DNA from 4 places in the Priestia sp. AB genome. Region 2 is predicted to be linked to each of the others. Evidence: riboswitches for the same ligand, from Rfam matches in the RefSeq annotation. Region 2 holds a riboswitch; each other region holds the start of a gene.

Region 1 (5,738 bases), 160 kb from region 2:
CTCAACTTGTAAAGTCATTTTTTTCAACTACTAAAAAAAGGACGGATGATAAAGTGAGTGTAAAAATTACGTGTTTGCAGCTTGATATTGCGTTTGGAAACCCAACTAAAAACCGAAAATATATCGAACAAAAAATGACGGAAGCCCTGAAAGAAAACCCTGATATCCTTGTGCTTCCTGAGCTATGGGATACAGCTTATGATTTGACGCGGCTAGACGAAATTGCAGATGATGAAGGGCAGCAAGCCAAGCAATTAATCTCTCAGTTTGCTAAAACGAACGAAGTAAATATTGTGGGAGGTTCGATCGCGAAAAAAACAGAGCAAGGCGTCACGAATACGATGTATATTTTTGACCGAAAAGGTCGTGAAGTATCACAATACAGTAAACTGCACTTATTTAAATTAATGGATGAACACCTGTATTTAGAAGCAGGAACAGCAAAAAACCTTTTTACACTTGAACAGTCACTGTGCGCAGGAGTTATTTGTTACGATATTCGTTTCCCAGAATGGATACGGGTTCATACTAGCAGCGGAGCAGAAGTCTTGTTTGTTGTCGCTCAGTGGCCGGCTCCAAGACTTGCCCACTGGAAAGCCCTGCTCATTAGCCGTGCAATCGAAAATCAATGCTATGTAATCGCATGTAATCGTGTAGGCCAAGATCCTAATAACACATTTGCCGGACATTCCTTAGTCATCGATCCGTGGGGAGAAATAATCGCTGAAGCTGGCGATAGCGAAGAACTTTTAAGTGCTGACGTTAACCTGGAACTTGTAAAAGAAATTCGTAAACAAATTCCCGTCTTTACAGATCGCCGTACAGAATTTTATTAATTATGTATTGACAGCCGTTTTTTTGCATGATACGATTTTCACCAGATATCATAAAATATTCAAACAAATCAAAATTGAATAATTAATCGTACTCTTATCAAGAGTTGGCTGAGGGATTTGGCCCTGTGAAGCCCAGCAACCGACCGTCATTCCATCCTAAGATGGATCACACCCGTAAAACATGTTTTACAAAGGCACGGTGCTAATTCCAACAGAAAGTAATTTTTTCTGGCAGATAAGAGGTTTGAACACTACAATCAAGCCTCTTTCTAACGAAAGAGGCTTTTATATTTTCTAAAATTATAAAAGCCTCCATATATTCTTAAACCTATTAACTTAGTAAACAAATCAGTTTAATAAACTATGGAGGGATTCCGATGTCAACAACAAAAACAGAGAAGTATCACCCTTTAACAGAAATTTCAGCAATCAAACTTGTGAAAAAGCTAGGTCTTTTTGATGCCACAGAAGCACTGACTGCCCGTGAAATTGGTGACGGCAACTTAAATCTCGTCTTTCACATCATAAATGATCAAACCAATAAATCCATTATCGTCAAACAAGCGCTTCCCTATGCAAAAGTTGTAGGCGAAAGCTGGCCTCTATCCTTGAACCGTGCCACAATTGAAAGCAATGCGCTCAAGCAATTCGGTGCATTTACGCCAGAACTTGTGCCCGCTGTTTATTACCACGATGAAACGCTTGCTGTTACGGTCATGGAAGACCTGTCTCATTTAACGATTTCTCGCGCCGGACTTATTCAAGGTGAAAGTTATCCTCTGATCTCACAGCATATCGGTTCTTTTTTAGGACATATTGCGTTCAAAACGTCTGATTTCGCCTTAAAACCTCAGGATAAAAAAGAAGAAGTTGTTAAGTACAACAACCCCGACTTATGCAATATTACGGAAGATTTAGTTTTTACAGATCCTTTTTTTGATATTGATACAAATGAATTTGAAAAAGCGCTGCGTCCTGATGTAGAAGAATTGTGGAATGATGGTGATGTAAAGCTACAAGCAGCAAAATTAAAATATAAATTTTTAACAAATGCGCAAACGCTAATCCACGGTGATTTACATACAGGCAGCATCTTTGCTAGCAGTCAAGAAACGAAAGTGATTGATCCAGAGTTTGCTTTTTACGGTCCGTTTGGATTCGATTTAGGGCAATTTGTTGCGAATTTATTTTTAAATGCTCTTTCTCGAGAAACAAATCGCGAACCGTTATTTGCACACATTACGAACACATGGAACGTATTCAAAGATACCTTTACTGCGCTTTGGCATTCTGAAAACAATGAACCTTTCGCTAAAGATGAGCGCTTATTACATGAAATTTTAACACAAACGTGGCAAGATGCTGTTGGATATGCAGGATGTGAAATCATTCGACGTACGATTGGCTTAGCTCACGTGGCGGACTTAGACGAAATTTCTTCAGAGGAAAGAAAAATTAACGCTAAACGTACTGCGTTAAAAATTGGACGCTATTTGCTTCTGCACCAACAAGACGTTTCACCAAATGAATTTGAACATTTACTTCGATAACGAATAATGTACACAATGAAAGGATCGGTATCAGCATGACAAATACACTATCACTTCCGCGCTCAGTGGAATGGAATGAATCATATATTACTTTATTAGATCAGCAGCAGCTTCCTGGCAAAGTTGAATATATTAAGCTGCAAACCATTAAAGACGTATGGGATGCTATCACTACCTTGAAAGTACGCGGAGCCCCTGCAATTGGCATTACGGCGGCTTTTGGTCTTGCTCTTTCTGCGCTTAGCTATGACACAGATTCAGTCAAGGAATTTAACAAAAAGCTAGCTCTTGATCAACAGTATTTAGCTAGTTCACGCCCTACTGCCGTCAATTTATTTTGGGCATTGGAGCGCGTAGCGAAAAGCGCTGAATCCGCTTCGTCCGTTAATGAAGCTAAAACAAAAGTTGTTCATGAAGCTATTCAAATTCAAGTAGAAGATGAAGAAACGTGCTACCGAATTGGGGATCATGCTCTTTCTTTATTTAAAAAGAAGGATAAAATCATGACAATATGTAATGCTGGTTCAATTGCTACAGCTTATTATGGAACAGCCTTAGCACCTTTTCACTTGTCTAAGCAGCGTGATATTCCGCTTGAAGTATTTGCCTGTGAAACAAGACCCGTTCTTCAAGGTTCTCGCTTAACAGCCTGGGAACTTCAGCAGTCGGGAGTGGACGTGACGCTGATTACGGATAATATGGCCGCTCATACCATTAAAACAAAAGGAATTAATGGGATTATTGTAGGTGCTGACCGCATTGCAGCAAATGGCGATACGGCTAACAAAATTGGAACATATGGACTTGCTCTTTTAGCGAAAGCATTCGGTATTCCATTTTACGTAGCAGCGCCGCAGTCCACATTTGATTTATCTATTCAAGACGGCAGCAGCATCCCTATTGAAGAACGTTCACCTAAAGAAGTAACGCACATTGGAGATACACAAATTGCTCCAGACGGAATCTCTGTGTACAATCCTGCTTTTGATGTGACGCCAAGCGAACTGATTACGGCCATTATTACAGAGCATGGAATTATCCATTCCCCGTCTTTGGAATCCATTCAAAAAGTTTTGCTGCAATCTGCTCAATAAAAAAAGCCGCTGCTATGCGGCTTTTTTTTGTTGAGCACTGGTTTTCAGCTGCATTTGTAACACAATTGTAACAGTACTCTCTTCTTTTTCTACATATATTATAGGGGATTCTTTTTGAATAAGGGGGAGTAAATATGAGTTCAGAGCAAAAAACAGATAAAAACAAAGCGCTGAATCGTAAGCAGCACTATCAGCTATTCGATTTATCCAAAGATGAAGAATTAAATTCCCTCCCTTCTCCTCAGCAAATTGACGGTGTTTTTGTGCAGGGAGAAGGCTGGAAATTGGACGGTGAATAGTTATTTTAACTCCAGAGCGCCTTTTGCTACATTTCTTTCAAGCATTAATAGTTTCTCTTTTATATGAGTTTGGGAGCCTGCATAACCTGTTAAAGCTCCATTTTTTCCAATCACACGGTGACAAGGTAAAATAATAGGCAGTGGATTTCGACGATTCGCTTGTCCCACAGCCCTTACGGCTTTAGAGCGATTAACAGAATCCGCTACATCACTATAAGACCACGTTTGTCCATAAGGTATACCTTTAAGCGTTAGCCACACTTCTTTTTGGAAGTCTGTTCCTTTTATATCCAAAGGCAAATCAAATGTTAGCGTGCGCCCTTCAGCATAATCCTGCAGCTGTCGCTTCGCTTCTTTCACATGGTGATAATTCTCGTCATGGACAAGTTCTTTAAGCTGCTCATTATGATCATCGCTATCAAACCAAATATGTTGAACCCCTGTTTCCGAGGCTACAATATAAATTTTCAAATCAGAAAATAAATTCATTTCTCCGTAGTACATATTTTTTATCCTTTCTAGTTAAGCTGGAAGAATAACATGAAAAGCTGTGCCTTCTCCTATTTTGCTTTCCACTTCAATTCGCCCTTTATGTTCTTCGATAATTTTATATGAGACCATCAAACCGAGTCCCGTTCCTTTTTCTTTTGTCGTATAAAATGGTTCTCCTAAGCGCTTGATGCGCTCTTCGGGCATTCCATCCCCTTGATCTCGAATGGAGACCGTCACGTAGTGCGGCTCTGTAGAGTAGACTTCAACAATAATTCTTCCTCCGTTTGACGTGACTTCAATTGCATTTTTAATGACATTTATTAGTACTTGCTTAATCTGGTTCGGCTCGCAGTACACCATTGGCAGCTGAGGAGACACACTTAGTTCAAACTGAATATTTTCTAAAAGCGCTTGAGCATTTAATAAATCAATCGTTTCTTTAACAACCGCAGCTAGATTTTTCTTTTCAAACTTTACGGCCTGTGGCTTAGCGAGTACGAGAAACTCTGTAATAATGGTTTCAATTCTTTTTAATTCAGATTTAATAATATCAAAATAAAGAGAGTGGTCTTCTTGAATGCTGCTTTCTAACAGCTGAACAAACCCTTTTAAAGCTGTCATCGGGTTGCGGATTTCATGCGCAATCCCAGCTGCTAACTGTCCGACTACTTGAAGCGTATCCGATTTTCGAATCTGCTCTTGCATTTGATTTCGTTCCGTTACGTCTCTTAAAAGCGTCATATATAGACCTGGCAAGATATCTTTTTTCGTGGAAAATTCGATATTTTTAACTTTTTCGTTCCCCGTAATGTACGTAATCTCTCCTTCAGCTTCCCCTTTTTGCTCAATCGTTTCTTTATGCTCAATGACCGCATCCAAATTCGCTGAAGAAATAAAATCCTCCATGGAGTACGCACAAATCTCCTCTTTGCTGAGTTCTAGAATATCACAAAGAGAAGAATTTACATCAATAATATTTCGCTTGCCGTCCCATAAAACTAACCCATCGATCGAACCATTAAAAATCTGTCTGAATTTCTCTTCGTTATTCCGAAGCTCCTGTTCGATTTTTGTACGTTCACTGATGTTTCGAAAAATCGTTAAATGGTCTCCTTCTATAATGCCTTTTTTCCCTGTGAATTCCAACTGTTTGATTTCTCCATTTGGCATGTAAAAAGGAAGCTGATTGCGAATTTCTCCTTTTGTTTGAAACGTTTGGAGCACCTTTAACGCACTAAAGCTTTTTGTATCGATAAATGTATACAAATTGCTTCCAATTAATTTGTTTAACGGCAGCTCAAATGTACGCGAAGAAGCAAGATTAGCGTTCAAGATTTCACCATCATCTCTCCAAATCAAGATCGCTTCAATCGCATTTTCAAAAATAGCCCTGAAATTTTTTTCGCTTCTCAACAGCTGCTGCTCCATCAGCCTTTTTTCCGTCACGTCTCTCATAATGGACATATA
Region 2 (5,738 bases):
GGACTAGGTATTGTCTTAATAGGATACGTTGCAGTATTGATTTTTGATATAGGGCAAAAGTGGAATTTACATAAATAGTTGATAGGATGAGGTATCACGGTGAATTTGAGGTTCATATAATTTATTAATTGAAGAAAGGTGGTCAAGTAATGAAACAAAAAGAAATTCCTCAATACGCTTTGTTTGTAAATGTAAAAGATTTAAAAGAAATGCACAGAGACATTTGGTCAGAAGAAGTCGTTCAGGCAACGATGAAATTTAACAAAAAGCGTTACGATATTGATTTGTTGCTAAGAGGCTCACATATTCGTAAGATGAAGAAAAAGTCATATTATATTGAATTTTATTCCCCAAAAATCTTTCAGTATTCTAAAGAAATACATTTGAACGCTGAATACAAAGATCCATCCCTTATGCGCAACAAATTGTCCCTCGATTTTTTCTCCTCCTTAGACGTTTTATCTCCTCACTCTCAGTTTGTTACCCTCACGATTAATGGGAAAAACGAAGGAGTGTATCTTCAGCTTGAATCGGTAGATGAACTATTTTTGAAAAAAAGAAATTTAGCGGATGGATCCATATTTTATGCAGTGGACGGAGATGCTAATTTTTCTTTAATGAGTGATTTGGATAAAAAGCCGAAAACATCCCTATTATCAGGTTATGAAGATAAAGTAGTGAAACAAGGAGATAAGGAAAAATTAGAACAGTTTATATTTAATGTTAATACATGGACAAATACAGAATTCGAACAGAATATTGAGAAGTATCTAAACGTCGACCGGTACTTATCTTGGTTAGTTGGTATTATTTGTATGCAAAATTATGACGGTTTTGTTCATAATTATGCTCTCTATCGAAACCATGACAGTGGACGCTTTGAACTGATTCCATGGGATTATGATGCGACTTGGGGAAGGGATGTAAATGGAAAAGTAATGGAAGGAGATTATGTCCGTGCACAAGGATTCAACACGCTTACAGCTCGTTTGTTGGCAGTAGATGGAATTAAAAAGCGTTATATTAAAAAGATGAACAATGTTCTAAATAATCAATTTACAGTGGAATATATGAAGCCCATTGTCTATCAAATGCACGAAGAGCTTAAGCCTTATATTTTGAAAGATCCTTATGTAAAAAATAATATAGAACAATTTTATGAGGAGCCGGCATTTATTTTATCTTTTATAAAAGACCGAACAGCATATATTAAAAATAATCTTCTCACTTTTTAGATACCATAGAATGATAGGCAAAAGTGGAATTTGTTAATAATAGGCGAATGTACGAAATCAATAGCTGTACATGATACGTATATATACAGTATGAATGACCAATATGGATGACTAACAAGGAGGAAAAAGAATGGAAAACTATTATTATTATTATGGGCAAAATCAAGGTCAAAATTCAAATCCAAACCGGAAACGCAGCCACAGCAAAAATGCAAATCGGCCTGATAAAGGCTATTCTTCACAGTTTAAACCTTTAAAAGGAAGAATGGTGACTGTTTATCGAGGAGGTCCTGAATCAAAAACAGGTTATTTACTTGATGTTCAGTCTGATTATTTAATATTAGCAGTAGAAAGCGATAACAATAATAACAGCGATGAAAACAATAATGAAGGAAATAGCAACCAAAACAATCAAAACAACCAAAACAACCAAAACAACCAAAATAACCAAAATAATCAACAAGAATATACTGTTGTATATTATCATTTATCCCATGTTAAGAGTATTACGGAAGATGCTGTGTCAAATTCAGCACAGACGTTTACCGGGTTTGATAATGAGGGTACTTTAGAGTTGTATAGAGGCAAGACATTTGCTAGTACTTTATCATTACTGAAAAGTAAATATGTTCAAATAAATCAAGGCGGTCCTGAGAAAAAAGCAGGCCAGCTACTTGACGTATTAGGTTCGTCAGAGTCTGCTTACCTTGTGTTACTGTCGGAAGATGATGGTGTTGTCTATATCAATGTTGAACATGTAAAAAGTATAAGTGAATATCAAAATGATAATAACAATAATAACAATAATAACAATCAAATGAATAATCAATTTGCTACAAATCAGGAACCAACTTATATGAAATCAAAAACCTTTAATAATTTATTTACTCATCTATCACACAAATGGGTATCAATCAATGGCGGCGGTCCAGAGGCTGTAGAAGGTGTATTGGTGCAAAGCCGGAATGGTACTTTTACCCTTGTTCAGGACAATCAAGTATTACGCTTACAACCAAGACATGTTAAAACCATTTGTGTAGGAGCAAAGGGATCTTTTAAACAAAATAATAATCAAGATGATGAGCAGAAAGAGGAAAATACAAATACTGAAGATGGAGGATCAGCAGAAGGCGTTTCAGAAGGTCGTACAGGAAGAAGCCGCACAGGTTCATATTCCTCAAGAAAAAGCCGCCGCACAGATTCACACTCGTCAGCGTCAAGAGAGCAAGTCATCCAAACAAAAAATTATCGCTGGAAAGCATAATGAATAAGAACAAAAAAGGTGCTTATAAAGCACCTTTTCTGTCATATAGGAAAGGGGGAGGAGAATGAGTATAAATCGCTATATTAATAAAATTGTAGAAGTAGATATTTCAGGGAATACTAAGTTTATTGGCAGACTTGTTGACTTAGGGTTAGATGTCATGATTTTGTATAATGGACATGATTATTTGTATATTCCTCTTTTACACATGCATCGTTTGCAGGAAGTATCGGAAGAAGACTATACGGTTTTACGTGAAATAGAAGAGAACTTAATAGAAGAAAGTCAGCGGATTTCCTATCGTAATATTTTACAGCAGGCAAAAGGGAAATTTATTGAAATTTATGTGACAGGAGGGAAATCATTGCACGGCTATATTACAAGCGTGCTGAATGATTATCTTGTGTTTTATTCTCCAGTGTATAAAAATGTCTTTGTTTCTCTGCATCATTTGAAATGGCTTACCCCTTACAGCAATGAGTTAACCCCTTATTCTTTAAGTGACAAAGAGCTACCAGTAAGGCCCGCCTCTGCACCTTTTGTCAGAAACTTTGAAGAGCAGCTTAAAAAATATGAAAATCAACTGGTTGTATTAGATTTAGGGGATCAATCAGAAAAGATTGGCGTACTTAAAGAAGTTTCTAATAATATTGTTGAACTAATTACCGCAAATGGAGAAAGTATCTATTGGAAGCTAGCTCATGTAAAATCTGTGCACTTGCCTTAGAAAAAGAGACCTCGCTGTCGTCTCTTTTTTTTATGTGCTTATCAGGACAAGTATATTGAATAAACAAATGAGACGATTTAAATTTTTTAGAAAATTATGTTGACAATAAAGAAAATCTTTATTAAAGTTAGTAACAACAAACGTTAACCACCAACAATTATATAGAACTCTTATCAAGAGTGGCGGAGGGACTGGCCCTGTGATGCCCGGCAACCATCAAATGAAACATTCATTTGAACGGTGCTAATTCCTGTGGAACATCAGTATTGTTCTAACAGATGAGAGAAATCGTGTATAAACGAACACTCTTTCATCTGTGAAGAGTGTTTTTTATTTTGAGTTAAGGAGAGAAATAGATGAAAATTGAAACTTTATTAGTTCGTTCAGGAGTAGGTCGTGACCCTTCAACAGGTTCTATTACAACCCCTATTTACCAAGCATCAACATTTGCTCACCCTGCTTTAGGGCAAAGTACAGGATTTGACTATGCACGTACGGCAAACCCTACTCGTACAGCATTGGAAGAAGCAATTGCTGCTTTAGAAAAAGGCGAAGTAGGAGCAGCATTCGCTTCAGGAATGGCGGGTGTAATGGCAGTTTTAGCACTATTTAAAAACGGAGATCATTTAATTGTATCAGAGGATTTATACGGAGGAACGTACCGAGTACTAAATGAAATCTTTTCAGAGCAAGGAATTACTGTTTCGTACGTCAACACAGCCCATCTCGAGCAAGTAAAAGATGCGCTTCGTCCCAACACGAAAGCTTTATTTATTGAAACACCTACAAATCCAATGATGCACGTAACTGATTTGCCAGAAGCAATTGCGTTAGCTAAACAGTATGATTTGCTTACTATCATTGACAATACATTCATGTCCCCTTACTATCAGCGTCCTTTAGAGCTTGGAGCAGATATTGTGATACATAGTGCAAGCAAATACATTGGAGGTCATAATGATGTAGTTGCTGGTCTTGTAGTCGCTCGATGTAGTAGCTTAGGAGAGAAAATTCGTTTTTATCAAAATGCAGCTGGGGCAATCTTAGGTCCACAAGATAGCTGGCTGTTATTGCGCGGTGTTAAGACGCTAGCGCTTCGTATGGAAAAGCATAACGAAAATGCACTGAAAATTGCAAATTGGCTTACTGCTCATGATCTCGTGGAAAAAGTGTATTACCCTGGTCTTGAAACACATCCGGGCTATGAAATTATGAAGAAACAAGCAACTGGATTTGGAGGCATGATTTCTTTTGCTGTCTCACACCCTGACATCGTGTCCACGCTTTTGGAAAATGTCAAAGTTATTACATTTGCAGAAAGCTTAGGAGGCGTAGAAAGTTTAATGACATTCCCAGCTCGTCAAACACACGCGGACATTCCGGAGGAAATTCGAAATCGTGTCGGAGTAACAAACTGTTTACTGCGATTATCAGTTGGAATTGAGCACGCAGATGATTTAATTAAAGATTTGAAGGAGGCATTTGATGCATACCAACAATAATAAACATAGATTTGGTACGAACTTAATTCATGCAAATACAGGAATTGACGGTCATTTTGGAGCGGTTAACGTACCTATTTATCAGGTATCTACATTTAACCAAGAAGATGAGACGAACAACGGCCGCTATGACTATTCTCGTTCAGGAAATCCAACTCGTGAGGCTTTAGAAAACACCATTGCTCAGCTAGAAAATGGATACGCTGGCTTTGCTTTTTCATCAGGTATGGCTGCTATCTCCTCGGTGTTATCTATTTTTGAATCAGGGGATGAAATTTTAGTTTCACACGATACGTACGGCGGGACATATCGTGTATTAACACGGTTATTTTCAAAGTTTGGTATCAAAACAACTTTTGTTGATACAACGAAGGTTGAAAAAGTAGAAGAAGCTATCACAAAAGATACGAAGGCTATTTATATCGAAAGCCCTTCAAATCCATTTTTACAGGTAACGGATATTAAAGCAGTAGCAAGTTTGGCGAAGGAGCGCAATGTTCTTACAATTGTGGATAACACGTTTTTAACACCTTATCTACAGCAGCCGATTGACCTTGGTGTAAATATTGTAATTCATAGTGCTACAAAATATATCAGCGGTCACAGTGACGTCATTGGCGGTCTAGTTGTGGTAAGCGATGAAAAGCTAGCGGAAGAAGTAAAGTTTGTACAAAATGCTTTTGGTGCTATCTTAGGACCGCAGGATTGTTTTTTACTGCTTCGAGGCATTAAGACATTAAAAGTTCGTTTAGATCAGCAGTTAAAAACAGCGCTGCAGTTTGCAAAGTGGCTTGAAGAACAATCTCTAGTGAGCCGTGTATACTACCCGGGCTTAAAAAGTCATCCAGACCACAAACTGATTTCAGAACAAGCAAATGGATACGGAGCTATGATTTCTTTCCAAGTACAGGATGAAAAAGTAGCGCGACATATTTTACAAGGAGTCAAATTGGCTTCAATTGGCGTTAGTCTAGGTGCAGTTGAATCCATTCTAACGCATCCTGCAACAA
Region 3 (5,738 bases), on a different contig from region 2:
CGCCAGTCCTCCCATACTGTGGCCTAACAGGAAAATAGGCAAATCATATTTTTGCGCTTCACGTACCCATTCTTCCACTTCATACACATATTCATCAAAGGATAGGATATGTCCTCTTCTTCTTGTTGTTAAGCCTTGGCCAGGAAGGTCTCCCATAATTACGTGCATTCCAACCGAACGCCACATCTCAATCAGCCAGCGATAGCGTCCGTGATGCTCCGCTGCTCCATGGACCATGACAATAACGCCTTTTGGATTTACTGCTTCCCATTTATGCATTTGAGTTACTCCTTCTTCCTTTTTTTGTTTACCTGCTTAAAAAACCTTTGTACACTTACATTAGAAGATTTACTACTTTTTTTCAACTAATAAAGGGAGATGATTTGATGATTTATCCGTATAAAGAAAAAATGCCTACCATTGCACCCAGCTGCTTCATCGCAGACTATGTCACGATTACTGGAGATGTCACCATTGGTGAAGAAAGCAGCATTTGGTTTAACACTGTTATTAGAGGAGATGTTTCACCTACGATTATTGGTAAACGAGTAAATATACAAGATCAATCAACACTCCATCAAAGCCCAAATGCTCCTTTGCTTATTGAGGATGATGTAACAGTAGGACATCAAGTTATTTTACATAGCTCCATCATCCGCAAACGCGCGCTCATTGGCATGGGTTCTATTATTTTAGACGGTGCGGAAATTGGTGAAGGTGCTTTTATCGGTGCTGGAAGCTTAGTGCCTCCCGGTAAAAAAATACCCCCTAATACTCTCGCACTCGGCCGACCTGCTAAAGTGATCCGCACTCTGACAGAAGAGGATTTAAAAGATATGCAGCGCATTCGTACAGAATATGTAGAAAAAGGGCAGTATTATAAATCTATTAAGAAATCTGATTCTTCATTATAAAGGAAACGTTCCCTCAGAAAGTCATACTGAGGGAATTTTTTTATTATCTCCACAAACTCTCCAATCATGCTCTATTCTCTCCACAATTGTAAAGAAATTTCCATATTAATTTACATCGTTTTAGTACTGCCTACACAATTAAAGATTAAACTGAATAATAAAGACGTATTTATTGAAAAGGGAGCGACTCTATGAAAGCCAAGTTAATTCAGTATGTATATGATGCCGAATGCCGATTATTCAAAAGCGTAAACCAACATTTTGATCGAAAGCACTTAAATAGATTTTTACGTTTACTAACTCACGCTGGCGGAGCCACGTTTACCATTGTGATAGCGTGCTTGCTGCTATTTCTGCATCCTTCATCCGTCGCTTACGCTTGTGCGTTTTCTCTAGCCGTTAGTCATATTCCTGTCGCCATTGCTAAAAAACTATATCCGAGAAAACGACCTTATATTCAATTAAAATATACAAAAGTATTAGAAAATCCATTAAAAGATCATTCATTTCCATCTGGGCATACAACAGCTATTTTTTCGTTGGTTACCCCTCTTATGATTGTTTATCCAGCCTTCACTACCGTTCTTTTGCCTCTTGCAGTAACGGTAGGAATTTCAAGAATTTATCTCGGTCTGCACTATCCGACGGATGTCATGGTAGGCCTGATACTGGGCATCTTTTCAGGTGCTGTGTCACTGAACATATTTTTAACTTAATTGATAGGAGGAGTACTAATGAGAATTGCTTTATTTACGGATACATTTGCTCCAGAAGTTAACGGAGCTGCTAAAACACTTTATCAGTTTACCCAGTATGTCAAATCAAAGCAAATTCCCATCCAGGTATTTGCTCCTGAATTTGCTCATGATCAGTCATTTTCAACGTATGTTCACCGTTCGCCCAGCATGCCGTTTTTCCTTTATCCAAACAGCCGCTTTTCATTGCCAAACGTTCTAAAAATTAAAAAACAGCTGCAGGAATTCAATCCTTCTATTATTCATTTGGCCACTCCTTTTACAATGGGGCTTTGCGGCTCCTATTATGGGAAAAGATTAGGTGTTCCTCTTGTCGGCTCTTATCATATCAATTTTGATGATTATTTATCTCACTATGAACTTGAAAAAATGCGTGTACCACTGCAAAAATATATGAAATGGTTTTATAAACCTGTACAAAAAATATTCGCTCCCTCTGAAGTGACCAAACAGCAGATAGAAGAACAAGGGTTTCACAACGTATCTATTTGGTCGCGAGGAGTAAATCATAAATTATTTCATCCCCACTATGACCGCTTTGATATTCGTATTAAATATAATATTAAAAAGCCCTACATTTTAACATATGTAGGAAGATTAGCTAAAGAAAAGAACGCTGATTTTTTAATAAAAATTGCACGATCTCTACCTGATCATATCCGCCATCAAATTCACTGGGTTATTGTGGGAGACGGCCCTTTAAAAGAACAAATGCAACAGCAAGCATCTGAGCATATGACATTTACAGGCTTCCTTGAAGGTAAGCAACTTGCTCATATCTATTCATCATCTGATTTGTTTGTTTTTCCTTCAGAAACAGAAACCTTCGGAAATGTTGTACTGGAGTCTCTTGCTTCTGGAACTCCTGTAGTGGCAGCAAATGCAGGAGGAGTTAAACAGATGGTTCAGCACGGGCGAAACGGCTACCTTTGCAAACCTCACTCCTTAGAAGAATTCAGTTCGGCTATTACAGGTTTACTCGATGATTTGCACCAGCGGCTTCACTTTGGCCATGCAGCGAGACACTATGCTCTTACTCAATCATGGGACGCCATTTTTCAGCATTTGCTTTCAGAATATGAAGGCGTCGTAGAAAAATCTGCTGCAGGTATTCAATGGGCATAAAAAAAATCTCCGTTTTCACGGAGATTTTTTTATTATTTAGCTAAAGCTTGAGTTTTTAATGCTTCCGCTTTGTCTGTGAACTCCCAAGGAAGCTCCACATCCGTACGACCAAAGTGGCCGTAAGCTGCTGTTTGCTTATAAATTGGGCGACGTAAATCAAGCATTTTAATGATGCCTGCTGGACGTAGGTCAAAGTTTTTGCGTACTACGTCTACTAGTACTTCTTCAGAAACTTTTCCTGTACCGAATGTATCAATTGAAATAGATACTGGTTGTGCAACACCAATCGCATATGCTAGTTGTACTTCACATTTATCAGCAAGATCAGCTGCTACAATGTTTTTCGCAACATAACGAGCTGCATAAGCTGCTGAACGGTCTACTTTTGTTGCGTCCTTACCAGAGAATGCACCGCCGCCATGACGAGCATATCCGCCGTAAGTATCAACGATAATTTTACGACCAGTTAAACCAGCATCTCCTTGAGGACCTCCGATTACGAAACGTCCTGTTGGGTTAATGAAATACTTTGTATTTTCATCAATTAACTCGTTTGGAACAACTGGATTAATAACATATTCTTTTAAGTTACGTTGAATTTGCTCTAACGTTACTTCTGGATGATGCTGAGTTGAAATAACAATTGTATCGATGCGAACAGGTTTGTTGTTTTCATCATATTCAACTGTTACTTGTGTTTTACCATCCGGGCGAAGGTAAGGAAGAATTTCTTCTTTACGTACTTCTGTTAGACGGCGAGCAAGTTTATGAGCTAATGAAATTGGAAGAGGCATTAATTCTTTTGTTTCGTTACATGCATAACCAAACATTAAGCCTTGGTCCCCAGCTCCGATTGCTTCGATTTCTTCATCTGACATTTGACCTTCACGTGCTTCTAACGCTTGGTCTACACCAGCAGCGATATCAGCTGACTGCTCGTCGATAGATGTTAATACTGCACAAGTTTCAGCATCAAATCCGTATTTTGCACGAGTATAGCCAATTCCTTTAATTGTTTCACGAACTGTTTTAGGAATATCCACGTAAGTAGAAGTTGTAATTTCACCACTTACTAAAACTAAACCAGTTGTTACGCTTGTTTCACAAGCAACACGAGCATTTGGATCCTTTGCTAGGATAGCATCAAGAATTGAGTCAGAAATTTGGTCACAAATTTTATCGGGATGTCCCTCTGTAACAGATTCTGACGTGAACAGACGACGTTGTGTTGACATCAGTTTTCCTCCTTATAAATACGATACATTGTGATACGGTACTCATTCCCTTATTTTCATTACACGTTAAAAAATATAAAAAAACCTTTCCTTGTATCGAGGAAAGGTATCAAATTCTACATAAGCCTTTCACTCTTATCGATCAAGGTTGTGCCCTTGCATCAGGTTAGCACCTTATCGTCTACACAAAAAAATGACGATGGTTGCTGGGTTTCATAGGGCCTGTCCCTCCACCAGCTCGGGATAAGAGAGTATCCGTTCAAGGACATATAATACATGAAAAAGCGCTTCACTGTCAACAACATTCAAATGGAAATCATCTCTTTATGTTTGAATCTGTTTTAATGTAACATACTCAAATTCCGAAATAGTACACCTTATTAAGAATCATCACTAAGTTTAGTTAATAAGACAGATCAAAATGAGGCTTTCACTTAAAATAGCTTCACTTTTTTCGCTCCTAGCACATATACAGGTGTCCAAAATAGGTATAACGTACATTTTTTTATAATACACAAACATTTTTAGTTAAATAGTATAGAATAATTAAATAAATGTGTTATACTAATTATAAATTTCAAACATTAATGAATAAATAATAGCTAAAAAAGGAAGGTAGTGCACATGAGTACTGTTGATATGTCTATCGAATTAAATGGTTTGCTTCAATTAAAAACAACAAAACACCAATTATCTGTTCCACAACTTGTTGAAAAAATTCTAGCTCGACGCGAAGGAACGTTGACTTCTACAGGTGCTGTGTCAGTCGAAACCGGAAAATATACAGGTCGCTCTCCTTTAGATAAATTTATTGTAAGCGATGCTGTGTCTTCAAAAACGGTTGAATGGGGACCTGTCAATCAGCCAATTTCTGCTCAGCGATTCGATGCGCTATACAAAAAAGTTTTAAACCACTTAAAGAAGCAGGATGAACTTTTTGTTTTTAATGGATATGCTGGAGCTGATAAAAAGTATCAGTTACCAATTCAAGTAGTTAATGAATTTGCATGGCACAACCTATTCGCTCAGCAGTTATTCATTCGCCCTTCAGCCGAACAAAAAACAAATGATGATGTGAAGCCGTTTACAATTGTAGCAGCTCCAACGTTCAAAGCTGATCCTGAAACAGACGGGACGAATTCTGAAACCTTCATTATTCTTTCGTTAGAGCGACGCATTGTGCTAATTGGAGGAACTGAATACGCTGGTGAAATGAAAAAATCTATTTTCTCAGTGATGAACTTCTTGCTTCCTCAAAACAATATTCTATCCATGCACTGTTCTGCCAACGTAGGAGAAGAAGGTGACGTTGCATTATTCTTTGGTTTATCTGGAACGGGTAAAACAACGCTTTCTGCTGATGCAAACCGTCGTTTAATCGGAGATGACGAGCACGGTTGGTCAAGCTCTGGTGTATTTAATATTGAAGGAGGATGCTACGCGAAGTGCATTCAGCTTTCCGAAGAAAAAGAACCGCAAATTTTCAATGCAATTCGCTTCGGCGCCGTACTGGAAAATGTAGTGTTAAATCAAAATACGAAAGTAGCAGATTACAATGATAATAGTTTAACAGAGAATACTCGTGCTGCTTATTCAATTGACTCTATTGATAATACGGTATTGCCAAGCGTTGCTGGGCACCCTACAGCTATTGTCTTTTTAACTGCTGATGCTTTCGGCGTCTTGCCTCCAATCAGCAAGCTTACAAA
Region 4 (5,738 bases), 150 kb from region 2:
TTTATAAACGAGAATATGGCGTTGATGTGGATCCTGAAAAAGAAGTAGCTATTTTATTTGGCGGAAAGGGTGGACTTGTTGAAATCCCGCAGTGCTTGTTAAATCCTGGAGATACGGTGCTGGTTCCGGATCCTGGATATCCTGACTACTGGTCTGGAGTAGAGCTTGCAAAAGCCAAGATGGAAGTGATGCCTCTCACGGCTGAAAATCATTTTCTACCCGTATACGAAGAGATAAGTGAACGTGCTAAAGAACAGGCAAAGCTCATGTTTTTAAACTATCCGAATAATCCTACTGGTGCAGTGGCAACGGCAGAATTTTTTGAAGACACCGTGGCGTTTGCTGCCAAGCACGATATTTGTGTGGTACACGACTTTGCTTACGGAGCAATTGGGTTTGATGGTAAAAAGCCAATCAGTTTTTTACAGACTCCTGGTGCAAAAGAGACGGGAATTGAAATTTATACTCTTTCTAAAACGTATAACATGGCGGGATGGCGAGTTGGATTTGCTGTAGGAAATGAAAGTGTAGTAGAAGCTATTAATCTTCTTCAAGATCATATGTATGTCAGTCTCTTTGGGGCCGTTCAAGAGGCAGCAGCCGCAGCTCTGTTGGAATCTCAACAATGTGTGAATGATTTAGTTAAGCGCTATGAATCTAGACGCAATACCTTTATTCAAGGGCTTCGAGAAATTGGTTGGGATGTTACATCTCCAGCAGGCTCCTTTTTTGCATGGCTAAAAGTTCCTGAAGGATATACTTCCGAACAGTTTTCAGATTTACTCCTTGAAAAAGCCCACGTTGTGGTTGCTCCTGGTGTAGGCTTTGGAACATATGGTGAAGGCTATGTGCGCGTAGGACTGCTGACGGATGAAGAGCGCATGAGAGAAGCTGTATCTCGAATAAAAAAATTAAATTTATTTTAAAAACGCATTGACAATCCTTTTTGAGTTGGCTTAATATGTAAGAAGTTAACGAGATTAATAACCGATAAATCCTAGCGGTATTTTTTATTTAGTATATAATCTACGAATTCAATTTAAATAAATAGCAACTTTCTTATTAAGAGTAGGTGGAGGGACTAGCCCGATGAAGCCCGGCAACCGACTTAACGCATGTTAAGCACGGTGCTAATTCTTGCAGCAGCAGCTGAGAGATAAGAAGAGCAACGAAAACCTCTTCTTAATCACAGAAGAGGTTTTTTTTATTAACGATATTAAACAGCAAGGGAGTTTTTAGCATAATGAGCGAAATCGTTGCAAGCTACTTACTACATGATAATAAAGGAAATTTTCATAAAAAAGCGGAAGGAATCGCTTTAGGACTAACCGTCGGCTCATGGACAGATCTGCCGCTTTTAGATCAGCAGCAGCTTCAAAAGCATAAAGGGCGCGTCGTGTCCGTAACTGAGCTTCAAGATTGCGAACGTGTAAACGGATATTTAGGCGGAGAAATTAAGCAGGCTATTGTCAAAATTGCTTATCCAACTGCCAACTTTTCAAGAGATTTACCGGCTATTTTAGTTACGGTTTTCGGAAAACTATCACTTGATGGAAAAGTGAAATTATTAGACTTGGATTTTCCTGATGAATTATTAGCTGAATTCCCAGGACCGCGCTTTGGAATAGAAGGTATCCGAGAGAAACTAGGCGTTTATGACCGTCCGCTTGTGATGAGTATTTTTAAAGGCGTGATTGGAAGAGATATGACGTACTTAACAACTCAGCTGCGTGAGCAAGCGCTTGGCGGAGTGGATTTGGTTAAAGACGACGAGATTTTGTTTGATAGTGAACGAACACCTTTTGAAGCTCGCGTTACAGAAGGAAAAAAAGTACTGAATGAAGTATACGAAAAAACGGGACACCGCACGCTGTATGCTGTTAATTTAACGGGACGAACGTTTGAGTTAAAAGAAAAAGCGAGAAAAGCAGCTGAGCTAGGAGCCGATGCTCTTTTATTCAACGTATTTGCTTACGGGTTAGACGTACTGCAGGCACTTCGAGAAGATGATGAAATTAACTTGCCGATTATGGCACACCCAGCTGTTAGCGGAGCGCTTACGCCGTCAGAGTTTTACGGTTTTTCAAATTCATTGCTGCTTGGAAAGCTATTGCGTTTAGCCGGAGCAGATTTCTCACTGTTTCCATCACCATACGGAAGCGTAGCGCTTTCTCTTGAAGATACGACAGGCATTGCCTACGAATTAACGCGTCCTGTATACAAATATAAGCAGTCTTTCCCGGTTCCTTCAGCAGGAATTCATCCTGGAATGGTACCGCAGCTTGTGAAGGACTTTGGAATCGACAGCATTATTAATGCAGGAGGCGGAGTTCACGGTCATCCAGACGGAGCTATCGGAGGAGGAAAAGCATTCCGTGCGGCGATAGATGCAGTACTCTCTCATCAAACACTAGCCGAAAAAGCTGAAGAATCAAAAGAGTTGCAAAAAGCTTTGCAACTATGGGGAACAGTAGAGGTGAAAGCATGACATCGTTAAAAATCTTTTGTGACTTTGATGGAACAATTACAAATAGCGATAACATTATTGCTATTATGAAACAATTTGCTCCTCCGGAGTGGGAAAGTATTAAAGACGACGTGTTGGCACAGCGCGTCTCCATTCAAGAAGGAGTTGGGCAAATGTTTGCCTTGCTCCCCGTGGAATTAAAAGAAGATATTATTTCTTATATTTTAGAGACGTCTGCTATTCGAGATGGATTTGATGATTTTATTGCCTATACAAAAGAGCACCATATTCCGCTTTATATTGTAAGCGGAGGAATTGACTTTTTTGTAAAACCACTTTTGGGAAATCGAGTTGCAGAGGAAATGCTCTACTGCAACGGATCTAATTTTTCCGGTGAGCATATTTCCATTACGTGGCCTCATACATGTGATAAACAGTGTACAAATGACTGCGGCTGCTGTAAGCCAACGATTATTCGCCATCTTGCAGATGAAAGAGATCATACGGTTGTTATTGGCGATTCAATTACGGATTTGCAGGCTGCCAAATTAGCTGATACGGTCATTGCACGTGACTTTTTAATTGAAAAATGTGAAGAGCTATCTCTACCGTATCGTCCTTTTTCTACTTTTTATGATGTAATTCATCATTTACAAGAATTAACAGAAGAGGTGAAAGCATGAGTATTATGGCTCAGCAAAGGTTGCATGAGCTTGCGGATATAAAAGATGAGTTGGCAGAGCGCGATTGGTTCTTCGGTACAAGCGGAAACTTAGCAATTAAAGTGGACCAAAATCCGACAACTTTCTTTGTATCAGCAAGTGGAAAAGACAAAAGAAAACGTACAAATGAAGATTTTTTATTAGTTGATCAATACGGAAAGCCTGCAGAAGACACGCATTTAAAGCCTTCTGCTGAAACGCTTTTACACGTTAAGATTTACGATTTAACGAATGCTGGGTGCAGTCTTCATGTACATACAATCGACAACAACGTGATCTCCGAACTGTACGGAGATGAAGGCGTTATTTCATTCAAGGGTCAAGAAATTATTAAGGCGCTAGGGATTTGGGAAGAAGATGCGGAAATTACTGTTCCGATTATTCCGAATTACGCAGATATTCCGACACTAGCAGAAGAGTTTTCTCATCATATAAAAGGCGATCAAGGCGCGATTTTGATTCGTAACCATGGGATTACGGTATGGGGAAAAAATGCATTTGAAACAAAAAAAGCGCTAGAAGCCTATGAATTTCTATTTAGCTACCACGTCAAATTACTATCACTTAAAGGCATTAAGCCAAAGGTGCATTTATAAAAGGAGGAAACAACAATGGCGCACATTCGCTTACATGTAAACAATAAAAGAATTGAAACTCAAGAGGAAGTATCAGCTTTTCTGGCAAACAATGAAGTTATTTATGAAAACTGGGACATTACAAAACTTCCAGAAAATCTTCGTGAAAAATATGATTTAACTGATGAAGAAAAAACAGAAATTTTAAACGCTTTTGGTGAGGATATTAAAGATATTTCTGAACGCCGCGGCTATAAAGCTCAAGATGTTATCTCGTTATCGGAATCTACACCAAATATTGATGAATTGTTAAAAAACTTTCAGCGCAAGCATATTCACACAGATGACGAAGTTCGCTTTATTGTAAGCGGTCATGGAATCTTTGTTATTCAAGGAAAAGACGGCGAATTTTTTGATGTTGAATTAGAGCCGGGCGATTTAATTTCAGTACCAGAAAACATTCTTCATTACTTTACATTAATGGAAGATCGCAAAGTAGTCGCTGTCCGAATTTTCGTGACAACTGAAGGATGGGTACCTATTTACGCATAACAACTACTTGTAAAGCATAGGTCATCATCACCCCGCTTTTACATCTAAAAGCGGGGTATTCTTTGGATTATTATAAAACAAACTATTTTTATATGAATAATAAGTTTAATGGGAGGAACATCATGAAAAAGAGTAAAAAAATGCTGTGGCCACTTACTTTGCTCGTGCTTCTAATCTTTGCACTGGCTGCCTGCACGAAAGAACAGCCAAGTCTAAACGAGAAAGCACAGGCAGCTCCAGCGCAGCAAGCGGCTTCTGCTAAGCCTGTACAGCAAGAAGGAAAAAAGGTTACGAAAGATACAAAAATTGCGCTTATTTCTGAATTCACGTCAGGCACTCACGCTGCTCAGTACATAACAGGTGTGACAAAAGCGGCTAAAAAAGCAGGGGTACAGCTATCTGTTTCTGATTCAAACAATGATCAATCCAAAATGGCTGCTTATTTAGACACGGCTATTAACCAAAATGTTGACGGTATTATGATTGACCACGGCCGGGCTGAAACCCTTGAACCTGGCGTGAAGCGAGCGATTGCAAAAGGAATTCCCGTTATTGCAACAGACGTAGAATTAAAAGTAGAAGACGTTACAACAATTGACCAAGACGATTATATGCTTGCGCTGCAGGGTCTGAAACAAATGATGCAGGACATTAATGGAAAAGGAAACATTGTATATGCGTTTGTTGGAGGCTTTGCGCCGATGGAAAAGCGCGACAGCATTTATAAAATTATGATGAATCGCTATCCAGATGTAAAACAAATTGCTACGTTTGGAAGTGCAACGGACAACACCTCATTAGACACACAAAATAAAATGGCAGCTGTGTTGAAGCAGTATCCAAATAAAGGAGACATCGCGGCCGTATGGGCACCTTGGGACGAATTTGCAAAAGGAGTAACAAGAGCGATTAAAGAAGCAGGACGAGACGAGATTAAAGTGTACGGAGTAGACTTATCTGATGAAGATCTGCAAATGATGCAGGCAAAAAACAGCCCTTGGAAAGCGTCAGCTGCCGTAAATCCAGCTTCAGTAGGAGAAAAGCAAGTTGACCTGCTTCTTAAAAAGATTTCCGGTCAAGAGATCCCTCGTTATTATTCCTTTGATCCGGTTTTAGTCAAACAAACTGACTTGCCTAATCAAACGATTAATATGGATCAGCTTAGTCAATACGTAGAAGAATGGGGCAAAAAAGAGTAGAAGTGGAGGGACAGACATGACGAACGAGCTTTCAATGAAGAACATTACAAAAAACTTTGGTTCTTTTCAAGCGCTGAACAAAGTTGATTTTACTGTTCAAAAAGGGGAAATTCATGCTTTATTGGGAGCCAATGGTGCCGGTAAAAGTACGTTGATGAAAATATTGTGCGGAGCTTACGACGAGTACGAAGGAAAGATCTGCAAAGACGGGGGAGAAATCTCT

The links. Region 2 has a riboswitch for S-adenosylmethionine ahead of POF52_RS07965 (trans-sulfuration enzyme family protein). Riboswitches for the same ligand answer to the same signal wherever they lie in the genome.
Region 1: it holds a riboswitch for S-adenosylmethionine, as region 2 does, so the genes downstream of both, mtnK (S-methyl-5-thioribose kinase) here and POF52_RS07965 (trans-sulfuration enzyme family protein) in region 2, are expected to answer to the same signal.
Region 3: it holds a riboswitch for S-adenosylmethionine, as region 2 does, so the genes downstream of both, metK (methionine adenosyltransferase) here and POF52_RS07965 (trans-sulfuration enzyme family protein) in region 2, are expected to answer to the same signal.
Region 4: it holds a riboswitch for S-adenosylmethionine, as region 2 does, so the genes downstream of both, mtnW (2,3-diketo-5-methylthiopentyl-1-phosphate enolase) here and POF52_RS07965 (trans-sulfuration enzyme family protein) in region 2, are expected to answer to the same signal.

What each region holds. Positions count from the first base shown of each region.
Region 1 covers NZ_JAQMYN010000002.1:500,539-506,276, forward strand. Annotated here, with positions in the region: gene POF52_RS08785 (carbon-nitrogen family hydrolase) at 54-836, shown strand; SAM riboswitch class I at 928-1,078, shown strand; gene mtnK (S-methyl-5-thioribose kinase) at 1,214-2,386, shown strand; gene mtnA (S-methyl-5-thioribose-1-phosphate isomerase) at 2,422-3,480, shown strand; gene POF52_RS08800 (hypothetical protein) at 3,615-3,779, shown strand; gene POF52_RS08805 (methylated-DNA--[protein]-cysteine S-methyltransferase) at 3,780-4,283, opposite strand; gene POF52_RS08810 (PAS domain S-box protein) at 4,302-5,738, opposite strand, start outside.
Region 2 covers NZ_JAQMYN010000002.1:341,073-346,810, reverse strand. Annotated here, with positions in the region: gene POF52_RS07980 (CotH kinase family protein) at 150-1,235, shown strand; gene POF52_RS07975 (spore coat protein) at 1,366-2,499, shown strand; gene POF52_RS07970 (DUF2642 domain-containing protein) at 2,564-3,226, shown strand; SAM riboswitch class I at 3,394-3,511, shown strand; gene POF52_RS07965 (trans-sulfuration enzyme family protein) at 3,583-4,728, shown strand; gene POF52_RS07960 (trans-sulfuration enzyme family protein) at 4,712-5,738, shown strand, end outside.
Region 3 covers NZ_JAQMYN010000001.1:37,177-42,914, reverse strand. Annotated here, with positions in the region: gene POF52_RS00225 (alpha/beta fold hydrolase) at 1-279, opposite strand, end outside; gene POF52_RS00220 (gamma carbonic anhydrase) at 387-914, shown strand; gene POF52_RS00215 (phosphatase PAP2 family protein) at 1,106-1,630, shown strand; gene POF52_RS00210 (glycosyltransferase family 4 protein) at 1,649-2,794, shown strand; gene metK (methionine adenosyltransferase) at 2,827-4,029, opposite strand; SAM riboswitch class I at 4,162-4,279, opposite strand; gene pckA (phosphoenolpyruvate carboxykinase (ATP)) at 4,654-5,738, shown strand, end outside.
Region 4 covers NZ_JAQMYN010000002.1:494,495-500,232, reverse strand. Annotated here, with positions in the region: gene POF52_RS08780 (pyridoxal phosphate-dependent aminotransferase) at 1-926, shown strand, start outside; SAM riboswitch class I at 1,057-1,163, shown strand; gene mtnW (2,3-diketo-5-methylthiopentyl-1-phosphate enolase) at 1,244-2,488, shown strand; gene POF52_RS08770 (2-hydroxy-3-keto-5-methylthiopentenyl-1-phosphate phosphatase) at 2,485-3,150, shown strand; gene POF52_RS08765 (methylthioribulose 1-phosphate dehydratase) at 3,147-3,785, shown strand; gene POF52_RS08760 (1,2-dihydroxy-3-keto-5-methylthiopentene dioxygenase) at 3,801-4,316, shown strand; gene POF52_RS08755 (sugar ABC transporter substrate-binding protein) at 4,439-5,515, shown strand; gene POF52_RS08750 (sugar ABC transporter ATP-binding protein) at 5,532-5,738, shown strand, end outside.